2 regions of the Bradyrhizobium sp. BR 10261 genome follow, and region 2 is predicted to be linked to the other one. Evidence: predicted binding sites of a transcription regulator. Region 2 holds the regulator's gene; the other holds the start of a gene.
The links. Region 2 encodes PhoB, which activates phosphate uptake and scavenging genes when phosphate is short. Its sites were predicted from a motif close to TGTCATNNANCTGTCAT; they were not measured.
Positions count from the first base shown of each region.

Region 1: a site for PhoB is predicted at 3,692-3,708, ahead of HYH07_RS32670 (DUF47 domain-containing protein). Genes of this name have one in related genera too.

Region 1 is NZ_JACOFQ010000041.1:18,897-26,291, reverse strand. Features, by position in the region: gene HYH07_RS32685 (peptide chain release factor 3) at 1-1,407, opposite strand, end outside; gene sugE (quaternary ammonium compound efflux SMR transporter SugE) at 1,681-1,995, shown strand; gene HYH07_RS32675 (inorganic phosphate transporter) at 1,988-2,992, opposite strand; gene HYH07_RS32670 (DUF47 domain-containing protein) at 3,005-3,649, opposite strand; gene HYH07_RS32665 (branched-chain amino acid ABC transporter permease) at 3,806-4,774, opposite strand; gene HYH07_RS32660 (branched-chain amino acid ABC transporter permease) at 4,776-5,639, opposite strand; gene HYH07_RS32655 (ABC transporter substrate-binding protein) at 5,712-6,935, opposite strand; gene HYH07_RS32650 (ABC transporter ATP-binding protein) at 6,971-7,395, opposite strand, start outside.
Region 2 is NZ_JACOFQ010000016.1:97,403-104,797, reverse strand. Features, by position in the region: gene HYH07_RS20050 (aspartate aminotransferase family protein) at 1-1,025, opposite strand, end outside; gene HYH07_RS20045 (GcrA family cell cycle regulator) at 1,492-2,004, shown strand; gene phoB (phosphate regulon transcriptional regulator PhoB) at 2,097-2,810, opposite strand; gene phoU (phosphate signaling complex protein PhoU) at 2,833-3,549, opposite strand; gene pstB (phosphate ABC transporter ATP-binding protein PstB) at 3,561-4,382, opposite strand; gene pstA (phosphate ABC transporter permease PstA) at 4,379-5,224, opposite strand; gene pstC (phosphate ABC transporter permease subunit PstC) at 5,226-6,215, opposite strand; gene pstS (phosphate ABC transporter substrate-binding protein PstS) at 6,403-7,395, opposite strand, start outside.

The DNA.
Region 1 (7,395 bases), on a different contig from region 2:
CTCGACCGGCAATGAATATTCCGCCTCCAACCGCGCCTTGAGCACGTCGAGCTGCAGCGCTCCGACCACCCCGACCAGCGCCGGAGCGCCGTCGCGCGGACGGAACACCTGCACGACGCCCTCTTCCGACATCTGCTGCAGCGCTTCCTTCAGCTTCTTCGCCTTCATCGCGTCGGTGAGACGGACGCGGCGAACGATTTCGGGTGCGAAGCTCGGCACGCCGACGAAATTGAAGTCCTCGCCTTCGGTCAGCGTATCCCCGATGCGCAGCGTGCCGTGATTGGGAATGCCGACGACGTCGCCGGCAAAGGCCTCGTCGGCCACCGAACGGTCCTGGGCAAAGAAGAATTGCGGGCTCGACAGCGGCATGCTCTTGCCGGTGCGTACCAGCTTGGCCTTCATCCCGCGGCTGAGCTTGCCGGAGCACAGGCGCGCGAACGCGATGCGGTCGCGGTGGTTCGGATCCATGTTCGCCTGGATCTTGAACACGAAGGCGCTCATGCGCGGATCGGTCGCCTCGACCTTGCGCTGGTCGCTATCCTGCGCGCGCGGCTCGGGAGCGAACTTGCCAAGGCCTTCGAGCAGGTCGCCGACGCCGAAATTGCGCAGCGCACTGCCGAAATAGACCGGTGTCAGATGGCCCTCGCGGAATGCCTCGAGCTCGAACGGCTTCGAAGCCTCGGTGACGAGCTCGAGCTCCTCCTTCACGGCAGACGCATCGAGATTGGCGTTGAGCTTGGCGAGCTCGGCAATCTCGATCTGCTGCGCAGCGCCAGTCTTGGCGCCGCCGCCTTCGAGCAGGCGGACACCGCCATTGATGACGTCATAGGTACCGAGGAAGTCGCGTCCCCGGCCGACCGGCCAGGTCATGGGCGTGGTGTCGAGCGCCAGCGTCTTCTCGATCTCGTCGAGCAGCTCGAACACGTCCCGGCTTTCCCGGTCCATCTTGTTGATGAAGGTGATGATCGGGATATCGCGAAGGCGACAGACCTCGAACAGTTTTCGCGTTCGCGCCTCGATGCCCTTGGCGGCGTCGATCACCATGACCGCGGAATCGACCGCGGTGAGCGTCCGGTAGGTGTCTTCCGAAAAGTCTTCGTGGCCCGGCGTGTCCAGCAGGTTGAAGACGAGGCCCTCGAACTCGAAGGTCATGACCGAGGTCACGACCGAAATGCCGCGCTCGCGCTCGATCTTCATCCAGTCCGAGCGGGTGTTGCGCCGCTCGCCCTTGGCCTTGACCTGGCCGGCGAGATTAATGGCGCCGCCAAACAGCAGCAGCTTTTCGGTCAGCGTGGTCTTGCCGGCGTCCGGATGCGAGATGATCGCAAAGGTACGCCGCCGCGACACTTCAGCGGCAAGCGGGGAACGGGCCGGCGATTCGGCTGCGGTGGCGGCAATGTCGGACATGGCGGGAGCGTTTGGCAGGGAAAATCGGCCGGATCAAGCCTCATTTGGTGATTGCATAGCCCTTCGGCCAGCCCCATATCGGCCGCGGCCATACCGGCCTTGGGGGAGGACGGCGTCCCTGCTTATCGGCATCAGCCTAAAGCGCGATGAGATTGGGATGAATCGTCATCGCGCTTTAGGTTATTGTTTGAGCATGATCTTTTCGGAAAACCGCTTCGCACTTTTCCGGATCATGCTTTAGCGGGGACGGCCCTGCCGTGAATGGAGGGCGTCATGGCCTGGAGCATCCTGTTCGTCGCCGGTCTTCTCGAGATCACCTGGGCGATCGGCCTGAAATACACCGAGGGCTTTACCAGATTGGTTCCCTCACTCATCACGATCGCGGCCATGGCCGGCAGCGTGATCCTGCTCGGCATCGCCCTGAAGTCCCTGCCCGTTGGAACTGCCTATGCGGTCTGGACTGGCATCGGCGCGGTCGGCACGGCGACGCTTGGCATCTTCCTGTTGGGGGAGCCGGCCACAGTGCTTCGCCTCGCCAGCATCGGGCTGATCGTGGCGGGCATCGCCGGGCTGAAGCTCGTTACTTGAAGAGCTGGACGGCCCACCAGCTCAGTGCCGCGACGATGGCCGAAGCTGGGATCGTAATGACCCAGGCATAGACGATCGAGCTCGCCACGTTCCAGCGCACCGCCGAGACGCGGCGCGCGGCACCGACGCCGACGATGGCGCCGGTGATGGTGTGGGTGGTCGAGACCGGCACGCCGAGGAACGTCGCCATGAACAGCGTCGCCGCGCCGCCAGTCTCGGCGCAAAAGCCCTGCATCGGCGTCAGCTTGGTGATGCGCAAGCCCATGGTGCGGACGATACGCCAGCCGCCCATCAGAGTGCCCAGAGCCATCGCGGCCTGGCAGGACAGCACCACCCAGAACGGCACCGAGAATTCGCTGCCGAGTTGCCCCTGCGAATACAGCAGCACGGCGATGATGCCCATCGTCTTCTGAGCGTCATTGCCGCCGTGGCCGAGTGAATAGAGCGAGGCCGAGGCGAATTGCAGGATGCGGAAGGCGCGGTCGACCGCGAACGGCGTCGAGCGTACCGAGAGCCATGACACGACCGCGACCAGCATCATTGCGAGCAGAAAGCCCACCAGCGGCGATAGCACGATCGCAAGCACGGCCTTGGACAGACCGCTCCACACCGCCGCCGAGATTCCCGCCTTGGCCATGCCGCCGCCGACAAGGCCGCCGATCAGCGCATGCGAGGACGAGGAGGGAATGCCGAGCCCCCAGGTCACGAGATTCCAGACGATGGCGCCGACCAGCGCCGCAAAGATCACCTGGGCGTCGACGATAGCGGGATCGATGATGCCGGTACCGATGGTTTGGGCGACGTGAAGGCCGAACACCATGAAGGCGACGAAATTGAAAAAAGCGGCCCAAAAAACCGCGAATTGCGGCCGCAGCACCCGGGTCGAGACGATGGTCGCGATCGAATTGGCGGCGTCGTGCAGGCCGTTCAGGAAGTCGAACAGCAGCGCGACGGCGATCAGTCCGACCAGGACCGGAAGACCCAACGCAACATCCACGGCCGCCCTGCCCTATACCTGCTCGATAACGATGCTGTTGATCTCATTGGCGACGTCATCGAAGCGATCGGCCACTTTCTCAAGGTGGTCGTAGATCTCGACGCCAACGATAAAATCCATCGCGTTGCCGTTGCGATGCTTGAGGAACAACTCCTTCAGGCCGATGTCGTGGAGATCGTCGACGCGGCCCTCGAGCTTGCCGAGTTCTTCCGTGATCGCGGTCAGCATGGCAACGTTCTTGCCGATCTCCTGCATCAGCGGCAGCGCCCGGCCGACCAGATTGGCGCATTCGATCAGCAGCCCCCCGATCTCGCGCATCGGCGGCTCGAAGGAACGAACCTCGAACAACATCACCGCCTTGGCGGTCTGCTGCATCTGGTCGATGGCATCGTCCAGTGAGGTAATGAGGTTCTTGATGTCGCCGCGGTCGAACGGGGTGATGAAGGTGCGTCGCACCGCCGTCAGCACCTCGCGGGTGATGTTGTCGGCATCGTTCTCGAACTGGTTGACGCGCTGGCAATAGACCGGCGTCTCCTCACCCCCGTTCAGCATCCCCTGGAGTGCGACCGCGCCCTGGATCACCGTCTGGGCATGGCGGTCGAACAGGTCGAAGAACCGTTCTTCCTTGGGAAGGAAAGCGCGAAACCAACGCAGCATGGGGATAGTCTACCTGATGGAAATGGCCCGGCCCGGGTGGGCCGTCATGAAACTGTCATAGACCATTTTCGATCCGCGCGCGTGCCACCTCACGGCCGCGGAGCCGGATCATCCACCGCTTTCGTGCGCCAATGAAATTGATGCAATATCAATAGCTTAGAGCGATCTTCGGAAGTAATGTGCGATTTCACCGATGACGCCGCGCCGGAAGGTGAGCACGCAGATCACAAAGATCGAGCCTTGGATCACCGTCACCCACTGGCCGAAGCCGGCCAGATATTGCTGCATGGCGATGATGACGAAGGCGCCGACCACGGGACCGAAAATGGTCCCGAGACCGCCGACCAGCGTCATCAGCACGACTTCGCCGGACATCGACCAGTGCACGTCGGTGAGCGAGGCGTTCTGCGCCACGAACACTTTCAGTGCACCGGCGAAACCCGCCAGCGTCCCCGACAGGACGAACGCCAGGAACTTGTACTGGTCGGTGCGATAACCGAGTGAGATCGCACGCGGCTCGTTCTCGCGGATCGACTTCAAGACCTCGCCGAAGGGCGAGTTGATGATGCGGTAGATCAGCAGGAAGCCGCCGAGGAAGCCGACCAGCACGACATAGTAGAGCACAGTCGGCTTGGACAAATCGAGCACGCCGAACATGTGCCCTTGCGGAATGCCCTGAATGCCGTCCTCGCCATGGGTGAACGGGGCCTGGAGATAGATGAAATACAGCAGTTGCGACAGCGCCAGTGTGATCATCGAGAAGTAGATGCCCTGGCGGCGGATCGAGATATAGCCCGTGACGAGCGAGAGCGCGAAGGCCGCGATAACGCCGACGAGGATGCCGAGTTCCGGCGGCAGTGCCCACACCTTCAGGGCGTGCGCGCTGCAATATCCGGCGGTGCCGAGGAACATCGCGTGTCCGAAGGACAGCAAGCCGCCGTAGCCGATCAACAGGTTGAAAGCGCAGGCGAGCAGCGCAAAGCACAGCGCCTGCATCACGAAGAACGGATACACGCCCGTGAACGGCACCGCAGCCAGCAGCAGCGCCATCACCGCGAACAAGACCATCTCGTCACGCATGGCGCGCGGCGTGACCGGCAGCCTATCGTCCGTCAAGGCCGTCATCTCAGGCTGCCCTTCCCGTCAATCCCGTTGGCTTCACCAGGAGCACAAGCACCATCAGCACGAACACCACGGTGTTGGAGGCCTCGGGGTAAAAATATTTGGTCAGGCCCTCGATCACACCGAGCGCAAAGCCGGTGATGATGGAGCCCATGATTGATCCCATGCCGCCGATCACCACCACCGCGAACACCACGATGATGAGGTCGGCGCCCATCAGCGGCCGCACCTGGTTGATCGGCGCCGAGAGCACGCCGGCGAGCGCGGCAAGGCCGACGCCGAGGCCGTAGGTGAGCGTGATCATGCGCGGCACGTTGATGCCGAAGGCGCGGACCAGTGTCGGATTTTCGGTTGCGGCGCGCAGGTAAGCGCCAAGCCGCGTCTTCTCGATCAGGAACCAGGTGGCCAGACACACCACCAGCGAGAAGATGACGACCCAGCCGCGATAAACGGGTAGGAACATGAAGCCGAGATTCATGCCGCCCTTGAGCTGGTCCGGAATGGCGTAAGGCAGGCCGGAGGAGCCGAAATAGTTCTGGAACACGCCCTGCACGATCAGCGCGATGCCGAAGGTCAGCAGCAGGCCGTAGAGGTGATCGAGCCCGGTCAACCACTGCAGCATGGTCCGTTCCAGGATCATGCCGAAGATGCCGACGATGACAGGCGCCAGCAGCAGCGCCCACCAGTAACTGATGCCGCCGATGTTCAGCAGGAAATAGGCGACGAAGGCGCCCATCATGTAGAGCGCGCCATGGGCGAAATTGATGATGTTGAGCATGCCGAAGATCACGGCAAGCCCGAGACTGAGCAGCGCGTAGAACGAGCCGTTGATCAGTCCCACCAGTAGCTGTGCGTAAAGAGCCTGCATCGATCTCGCACCCGGTCCCTTCGGCGTTCCCAAAGTAGCGCCCGCCGGCTCACGGCCGGCGGGCTGTTGGTCTTACTTCTTGAGCAGCGCGCACTTGCTTTCGGAGAGCGGCGTGAAGGCCTGATCGCCCGACACCGTGCCGACGAGCTTGTAGAAGTCCCACGGTCCCTTGGACTCGGAGGGCTTCTTCACCTCGAACAGATAGGCATTGTGGATGGTGCGGCCGTTGGGCTGGATCTCGCCCTTTCCGAACAGATCGTCCTCGGTCGGCATCGACTTCATCTTCTCGACGACCTTGACGCCGTCATGCGGATTGCCGCCGAGCGCTTCCAGCGCCTTGAGATAGTGGCGTACGCCGGCATAGACGCCTGCCTGCACCATGGTCGGCGGAGCGCTGTTCTTCATCTTTGCGGCAAAGCGCTTGGAGAAGGCGCGGGTCTTGTCGTCCATGTCCCAGTAGAACGTCTCGGTGAAGTTCAGGCCCTGCGCGGTCTCCAGACCGAGCGCCTTGACGTCGGTGAGGAACAGCAGCAGCGCTGCGAGCTTCTGGCCGCCCTTGCCGATCCCGAACTCGGCGGCCTGCTTGATCGTGTTGGTGGTATCACCGCCGGCATTGGCAAGACCGATGATCTTGGCCTTGGAGGCCTGCGCCTGGAGCAGGAACGAGGAGAAGTCCGGCGTGTTGAGCGGATGCTTGACCCCGCCGACCACCTTGCCGCCATTGGCGGTGACGACCGCGGTGGTGTCGCGCTCCAGCGCCGCACCGAAGGCGTAGTCCGCCGTCAGGAAGAACCAGGTGTCGCCGCCGGCCTTCACCAGCGCCTGGCCTGTGGTGTGGGCCAGCATGTAGGTGTCGTAGGTCCAGTGCACGGTGTTCGGCGAGCACTGCGCGTTGGTAAGGTCCGAGGTCGCCGCACCGGAATTGATGTAAACGCCGTTCTTTTCCTTGACGACGTTGTTGACGGCGAGCGCCACGCCGGAGTTCGGCACGTCGACGATGACGTCGACCTTGTCGACGTCGAACCACTGCCGCGCGATCGCGGTGCCGATGTCCGGCTTGTTCTGGTGATCGCCCGAGATCACGTCGATCTTCCAGCCCTTCGCGGCCAGGCCGGAATCTTCAACTGCCATCTGCGCGGCGAGCGTCGAGCCGGGGCCGCCGAGGTCGGCGTAGAGACCGGACTGATCGGACAGCGCGCCGATCTTGACGGCCTTGTCCTGTGCGGACGCGACGCCTGCTGCGGCGAAGGTGAGCGCGGTGGTCAGCAGCAATGACGCAATCGACCTGGTCTTCATGCAACTTTCCTTTTTGAATTTTCTCGTTGGCAGTTCTAGACACCGAGATAGGCGTGGAGCTTGTCCATGTTGGCGGCGAGCTCCGAATTGGAAAATCCGTCAATGATCTTGCCGTGCTCGACCACATAATAACGATCGGCGACGGTGGACGCGAAGCGGAAGTTCTGCTCGACCAGAAGGATCGTGAAGCCTTCCTTCTTGAGCCGCGCAATGGTGTGACCGATCTGCTGGATAATGACGGGCGCCAGGCCTTCGGTCGGCTCATCCAGCATCAGAAAGCTTGCGCCCGTGCGCAGGATGCGCGCGATCGCAAGCATCTGCTGCTCGCCGCCGGACAGCTTGGTGCCCTGGCTGCTCAGCCGCTCCTTCAGGTTCGGAAACAGGTCAAAGATCTGCTCGAGCGGCAATCCGCCTGCTCGAACCACCGGCGGCAGCAGCAGGTTCTCCTTCACATCGAGGC
Region 2 (7,395 bases):
GGCACCACGGCCTTGATGCCGATCAAGAGCCCCTCGCCGCGGATTTCGCTGACGATATCGGGGTGACGGTCGATCACGGAGGCGAGCTTCTGCTTGAGCAGCAGCGACATCTTCTGCACGTGGTCGAAGAAGCCGGGCTTGAGCATGACGTCGAGCACGGCGTTCGCGGCCGCGATCGCCAGCGGATTGCCGCCGAAGGTCGAGCCGTGCGAGCCGGGGCCCATGCCGGCGGCCGCATCTGCAGTCGCCAGGATCGCACCGATCGGAAAACCGCCGCCGAGCGCTTTCGCCAGCGACATCACGTCGGGTGTGACGCCGGTGCGGCGATGGGCGAAGAGATCGCCGGTGCGGCCCATGCCGGTCTGCACCTCGTCGAAGGCCAGCAGCAAGCCTTTCTCGTCGCAGAGCTGGCGGAGCGCCTTGAGGAAGGCTGATGTCGCCGGACGCACACCGCCCTCGCCCTGGATCGGCTCGATCAGGATGCCGGCGGTATGTGGACCGATCGCCTTCTTCACGGCCTCGATGTCGCCATGCGGGACCTGGTCGAAGCCGTCCATCGGCGGACCGAAGCCTTCGAGATATTTTGCCGATCCCGTCGCGGCCAGCGTCGCGAGCGTGCGGCCGTGGAAGGCGCCCTCGAAGGTGATGATGCGATAGCGCTCCGGATGGCCCTTGGAGAAGTGATGATGGCGGACCAGCTTGATCACGCCCTCCAGCGCCTCGGCGCCGGAATTACAGAAGAACACGAAGTCGGCAAAGCTCTCATTGCAAAGACGCGCAGCGAGCTTCTCGCCGTCAGGGCTCTGGAACAGGTTCGACATGTGCCAGAGTTTCGTGGCCTGCTCCTGCAGCGCCTTGACCAGCGCCGGATGGGCATGGCCGAGTGCATTGACCGCAACGCCCGAGGTGAAATCGAGATAGCGATCGCCATTGGTTGCGATCAACCAGACGCCTTCACCGCGCTCAAAACCGATATCGGCCCTGGCGAAAACGGGGAGCAAATGCGGCGCGGCGCTGTTGGTCATGACGATCTCTTTGGTGGTCATCAGGATGTTTCGGACGGCCTGAACACGCATGGCGCAGCGCGTCATTTGGCCCGGAAAACGAAACGTGCCGCCTTTTAAGGGCGGCACGCGCGACTATCTTATGCTTGGCAATACGGGTGTCAATGCCGCCCGGAAAGCCTCGCGAAACGCTGAATCCGTAGTCTTGCGGTGGCGATTTTGCGGGATTTTCGCCACGGAACATGTGGACGCGAGTCGGCGGACTCTTGCGCGTGAGTCACGGCATATTGTAGCGTTTGGCTTGTCAGATACGACATCTCGTGCAGCGGTTCTGATCCCAAAAGTCCTCATGTACCGGCGTAAACGTTCGGGCGCATCTGGTGCGCCCGGCGAGCCTTAAGGGATTCTGGCGGCACGGGTTTTTCGAAGCTTAGGCATTCGTCGTGAGGCCCCGCAGATGGCTGGCGCCGGCGAAGGAAAGGATGCAATGACGGTTTTGACCTGGTCAGATGATCGCGTCGAGCAGCTGAAAAAGCTCTGGGAGGCCGGACTTTCGGCCAGCCAGATCGCCGCTGAGCTTGGAAACGTGACCCGCAACGCCGTAATCGGCAAGGTGCACAGGCTCGGCCTGTCCGGCCGCGCCAAGAGCCCCTCATCAGCAGCTCCGCGGCCGCGCAAGGCGCGTCCCGCGCAGCACATGATGCGGGTGAGCCGCCCCATGGCGCGCGGCAACACCGCGCTTGCGCAAGCTTTCGAGGTCGAGGTCGAGGCTGAACCTGTTACCTACGACAACGTTGTGCCGATGAGCCAGCGGCTCTCGTTGCTCGAATTGAACGAGGCCACCTGCCACTGGCCGGTCGGCGATCCCTCAAGCCCGGATTTCTTCTTCTGCGGCGGCAAGGCGCTCTCCGGCCTGCCCTACTGCGCCCAGCACTCGCGCGTGGCGTATCAGCCGGCGGCGGATCGCCGACGGGCGCCGGCGAAGCCGGGCACGCGCTGAGTACTTGGTTCAGACGACATCGTCGCGGTACAGGCCGGGACGAAAAAAAGCGCGCCACCTGGCGCGCTTTTTTTTGTTTGCTGGCGGGCAGCTTAGCTTGACGTCTGCTCGGCCTTCGCGAAGCGATCGTCGAGCGCGTAGCCTGCGCCGCGAACGGTGCGGATCGGGTCCTGCTCGCGGCCGAGATTGAGCAGCTTGCGCAGGCGGCCGATATGCACGTCGACGGTGCGTTCGTCGATATAGATGTCGCGGCCCCAGACGCTGTCGAGTAGCTGCTCGCGCGAGAACACCCGGCCGGGATGCTCCAGGAAGAACTCCAGCAGGCGATATTCGGTCGGTCCGAGATCGATCGGCCGGCCCGAGCGCGCCACGCGGCGCTTCTCGCGATCGAGCTCGATGTCGCCGAAGGCGAGCACGGTCGCGAGCCGCTCGGGGCTGGCGCGCCGCAGCAGGCCCTTCACCCGCGCGAGCAGCTCGGGCACCGAGAACGGCTTGACGATGTAATCGTCGGCGCCGGTGGCAAGGCCCCTGACACGCTCGCTCTCCTCGCCGCGCGCGGTGAGCATGATGATCGGCAGCTGCTTGGTGTCGGATCGCGTCCGCAACCGGCGGCATAGCTCGATCCCGGACAGGCCCGGCAACATCCAGTCGAGCACGATCAGATCGGGGATGTGCTCCTTGAGGCGGGTGTCGGCGTCGTCGCCGCGCATCACCGTCTCCACGTCATAGCCGTCGCCTTCGAGGTTGTAGCGGAGAAGCTCGGTCAGAGCTTCCTCGTCCTCAACCACCATAATGCGTGCGCCCATGGGCTCGTCGCTCCTTGCGTAATCAGGTGTTCGGGACCGTCGTGGCGAACGTCGTCATGTCGCCCTTCGGCCGCTTGTCGGTGATGGCCTGGCCTTCGATCATGTAGAATACGGTCTCGGCGATGTTGGTGGCGTGGTCGCCGATCCGCTCGATGTTCTTGGCGCAGAACATCAGATGGATGCAGAACGAGATGTTGCGCGGATCCTCCATCATGTAGGTGAGGAGCTCGCGGAACAGCGAGGTGCAGATGGCATCGACTTCCTCGTCACCCTTCCACACCGCCATCGCCGCCGGCAGATCGTGCGCGGCATAGGCGTCCAGCACCGATTTGACCTGCTGCTGCACGAGGTCTGTCATGTGCTCGAGGCCGCGGAACAGCTTGAGCGGATGGAAATCCGTCTCCAGCGCCGCGACGCGCTTGCCCATGTTCTTGGCGAGGTCGCCGATGCGCTCGAGGTCGGTCGCAACCCGCATGGCGCCGACGATCTCGCGCAAGTCCACCGCCATCGGCTGGCGGCGCGCGATGGTCAGCACGGCGCGCTCCTCGATCTTCTTCTGGAGCGCGTCGAGCTCGGCATCGATGGTGACGACGCGCTGGCCCAGCGCGACGTCGCGGCGGATCAGCGCATCGACGGAATCGACGATCATGCGCTCGGCGATGCCGCCCATCTCGGCGACCAGGCGGGTGAGCTCCTGAAGGTCGGTGTCGAAGGCTTTTGCGGTATGTTCGGAAGCCATGTCCTGTCTCCTCAGCCGAACCGGCCGGTGATGTAATCCTGCGTGCGCCGGTCCGACGGCGACGTGAAGATCTTGCTGGTGTCGTCGAACTCGATCAGCTCGCCCAGATACATGAAGGCGGTCTTGTCGGAGACGCGGGCCGCCTGCTGCATGTTGTGGGTGACGATCGCGATGGTGTAGTTCTCGGACAGTTCCTGGATCAGCTCCTCGACCTTGGCGGTCGAGATCGGATCGAGCGCCGAGCAGGGTTCGTCGAACAGGATCACTTCAGGCCGCACCGCGACGGTGCGGGCGATGCAGAGGCGCTGCTGCTGGCCGCCCGAGAGCGACAGGCCGGAGGCGTTGAGCTTGTCCTTGACCTCGTTCCACAGCGCGCCGCCGCGCAGCGCCTTCTCGACGCGGTCGTCCATCTCGGACTTCGAGATCTTCTCATAGAGGCGGATGCCGAAGGCGATGTTCTCGTAGATCGTCATCGGGAACGGCGTCGGCTTCTGGAACACCATGCCGACGCGGGCGCGCAGCAGGTTGAGATCCAGCTTGGGGTCGAGGATGTTGGTCTGGTCCAGCATCAGCTGACCGGTGACGCGCTGGCCCGGATAGAGGTCATACATCCGGTTGAAGATGCGCAGCAGGGTCGACTTGCCGCAACCGGACGGGCCGATGAAGGCGGTGACGCGGTTGGTACCGAGCGTCAGATTGATGTTCTTCAGCGCCTGGTGCTCGCCGTAATAGAAATTGAGGTTGCGCACCGTCACCTTGGCCGGAGCTTCCGGCAGCGGCTGCTGCGAGGCGAGGTGAGCGTTGGAGCTCACGGATACGGACAGGTCGGTCATTTTGCGGTCCTCTCGGCACCGAGGATGCGGGCGCCAATGTTCAGGGCAAGCACGGTGAGCGTGATCAACAGCGCACCGCTCCAGGCGAGCTGCTTCCAATAGGCGTAAGGGCTCTGGACGAAATTGTTGATGGTGACGGGCAGGTTCGCCATGGTCTTGTTCAGGCCGAGGCTGAAGAACTGGTTCGACAGCGCGGTGAAGAGCAGCGGCGCGGTTTCGCCGGCGACGCGGGCGGTGGCGAGCAGCACGCCGGTGATGAGGCCGGAGCGGGCCGCACGATAGGCGATCCGCTTGATCACCAGCGAGCGCGGCAGGCCGAGGGCGGAAGCGGCCTCGCGCAGCGCGTTCGGCACCAGCAGCAACATGTCCTCGGTCGTGCGCAGCACCACCGGGATCACGATGACGGCCAGCGCGAGCGAGCCCGCAATCGCCGAGAAGCCGCGCATCGGCACCACCACCGCACCGTAGATGAACAGGCCGATGATGATCGAGGGCGCCGACAGCAGGATGTCGTTGATGAAGCGGATCACCGAGGTCAGCTTGTCGTTACGGCCGTACTCGGCGAGATAGGTGCCGGCGAACAGGCCGAGCGGCGCGCCGATGCCGACGCCGATCACGGTCATGATCAGTGAGCCGACGATGGCGTTGCGCAGGCCGCCTTCGGTCGAGCCCGGCGGCGGGGTATCGGCGACGAACAGGTCGAGATTCAGGCCGGCGATGCCGTTATAGAGCAACGTGAGCAGGATCAGCGCGAGCCAGGTAACGCCGATGGCGGCGGCTCCGAAGCAGAGCCCTCGAACGATGATGTCCTTGCGGCGGCGGCGTACATAAATCGGGTTCATGTCACTTCCCCGCCTTCGTTTCCAGGCGCAGCAGCATCAGCCGGGCGGCGGCGAGCACGAAGAATGTCAGCACGAACAGCAACAGGCCGAGCAAGATCAAGCCGGACTGGTGCAGGCCGTCGCTCTCGGCGAATTCGGATGCGATCGCCGCCGAGATCGTGGTGCCAGGCGCGAAGATCGATGACGAGATGCGGAACGAGTTGCCGATGATGAAGGTCACCGCCATGGTCTCGCCGAGCGCGCGGCCCAGGGCCAGCATGACACCGCCGATGATGCCGACACGGGTGTAGGGGATCACGACGCTACGCACCACTTCCCAGGTGGTGCAGCCGACACCATAGGCGGCCTCTTTCAGCACCGGCGGCACGGTCTTGAACACGTCGACCGAGATCGAGGTGATGAAGGGCAGCACCATGATCGCGAGAATCAGCGCGGCATTGAACAGGCTGAGATAGGACGGGGGACCTGCGAAGATCGCGCCCAGCACCGGGACGCCGTCGAAGATCCTGATCATCAAGGGCTGGAAGGTATTGGCCAGGAACGGCCCCAGCACGAAGAAGCCCCACATGCCGTAGATGATCGAGGGAATGCCGGCGAGCAGCTCCACCGCCATGCCGATCGGACGGCGCAGCCATTGCGGGCAGAGCTCGGTCAGGAAGATCGCAATACCGAGACCGACGGGAATGGCGATCAGCATCGCGATGAAGGAGGTGACGAGCGTGCCGTACATCGGTCCGAGCGCGCCGAGCACGGGCGGATCGGCCGACGGCGCCCAGCGCTGCGTCCACAGGAACGCAAAGCCGTATTCCTTCATCGCCGGGAAGGCACCGACGATTAGCGACAGGATGATGCCGCCAAGGATGAGGAGCACCGAGATCGCGGAAAGCCGGGTGATCCAGTAGAAGGTGACATCGCCGAGCTTGAACGCGCTCAAGGCCTTCGCGCGATCATAGGGGCCAGCGTCGTCGACTACATCGCTCTGAACAGCCATTTCTGCCACGCCGATCCCCTGTATTACGCTATCTGCATGCCGCCGATAAGGAGCGGTCTTGTCGACGATTTGTCCCGCGTCATTCCGGGATGGTCCGAAGGACCAGACCCGGAATTTCGAGATTCCGGGTTCGCTCGCCACGCTCGCGCCCCGGAACGACGGGGCACGAGCGTCGGACTTCAGAGCTTTAGCTCTTGATCTCGGCAGACCAGGTCTTCTCGATCTGCTGGACGACGCTGTCCGGCATCGGGATGTAATCGAGCTCCTCGGCTGCCTTCGCGCCGTTCTTGAAGGCCCAGCGGAAGAACTTGATGGCTTCCTGCGAGGCCGCCTTGTCGGTGGCATCCTTGTGCATGAGGATGAAGGTCGCCGCCGTGATCGGCCAGGACTTGTCGCCGGGCTGGTCGGTCAGGATGACGTAGTAGCCGGGCGCCTTGGACCAGTCGGCATTGGCGGCGGCCGCCTGGAAGGCCTCGGTGGCGGGCTCAACGGTCTTGCCACCCTTATTGACCATCTTGGTGTAGGTCAGCTTGTTTTGCTTGGCGTAGGCGTACTCGACATAGCCGATCGAATTCTTGGTCTGGCTGATGTTGCCCGAAACGCCTTCGTTGCCCTTGGCGCCGACGCCAACCGGCCATTCGACCGCGGTGCCCTCACCGACCTTGCTCTTCCAGTCGGCGCTGACCTTGGAGAGATAGTTGGTGAAGTTGAAGGTGGTGCCCGAACCGTCCGAGCGGCGAACCACGGTGATCGCCTCCGACGGCAGCTTCACGTTCGGATTGAGCTTCTTGATCGCGGCGTCGTCCCACTTGGTGATCTTGCCGAGATAGATGTTGGCGAGCGTCTCGCCGTCGAACACCATCTCGCCAGGCTTGACGCCTTCGAGGTTGACGACCGGAACGATGGCGCCCATCACCATCGGCCACTGGGCAAGGCCGTCCTTCTCGAGCTGCTCGGCCTTGAGCGGCATGTCGGTGGCACCGAAGGTCACGGTCTTGGCCTGAATCTGCTTGATGCCGCCGCCGGAACCGATCGACTGGTAGTTCAGACCGTTGCCGGTCTCCTTCTTGTAGGCATCAGCCCACTTCGAATAGATCGGGAACGGGAACGTCGCACCTGCGCCGGTGATGTCGGCAGCGAACGCCGCCGTCGTCGTTGCGGCGACCAAGCCGGCAGCGAC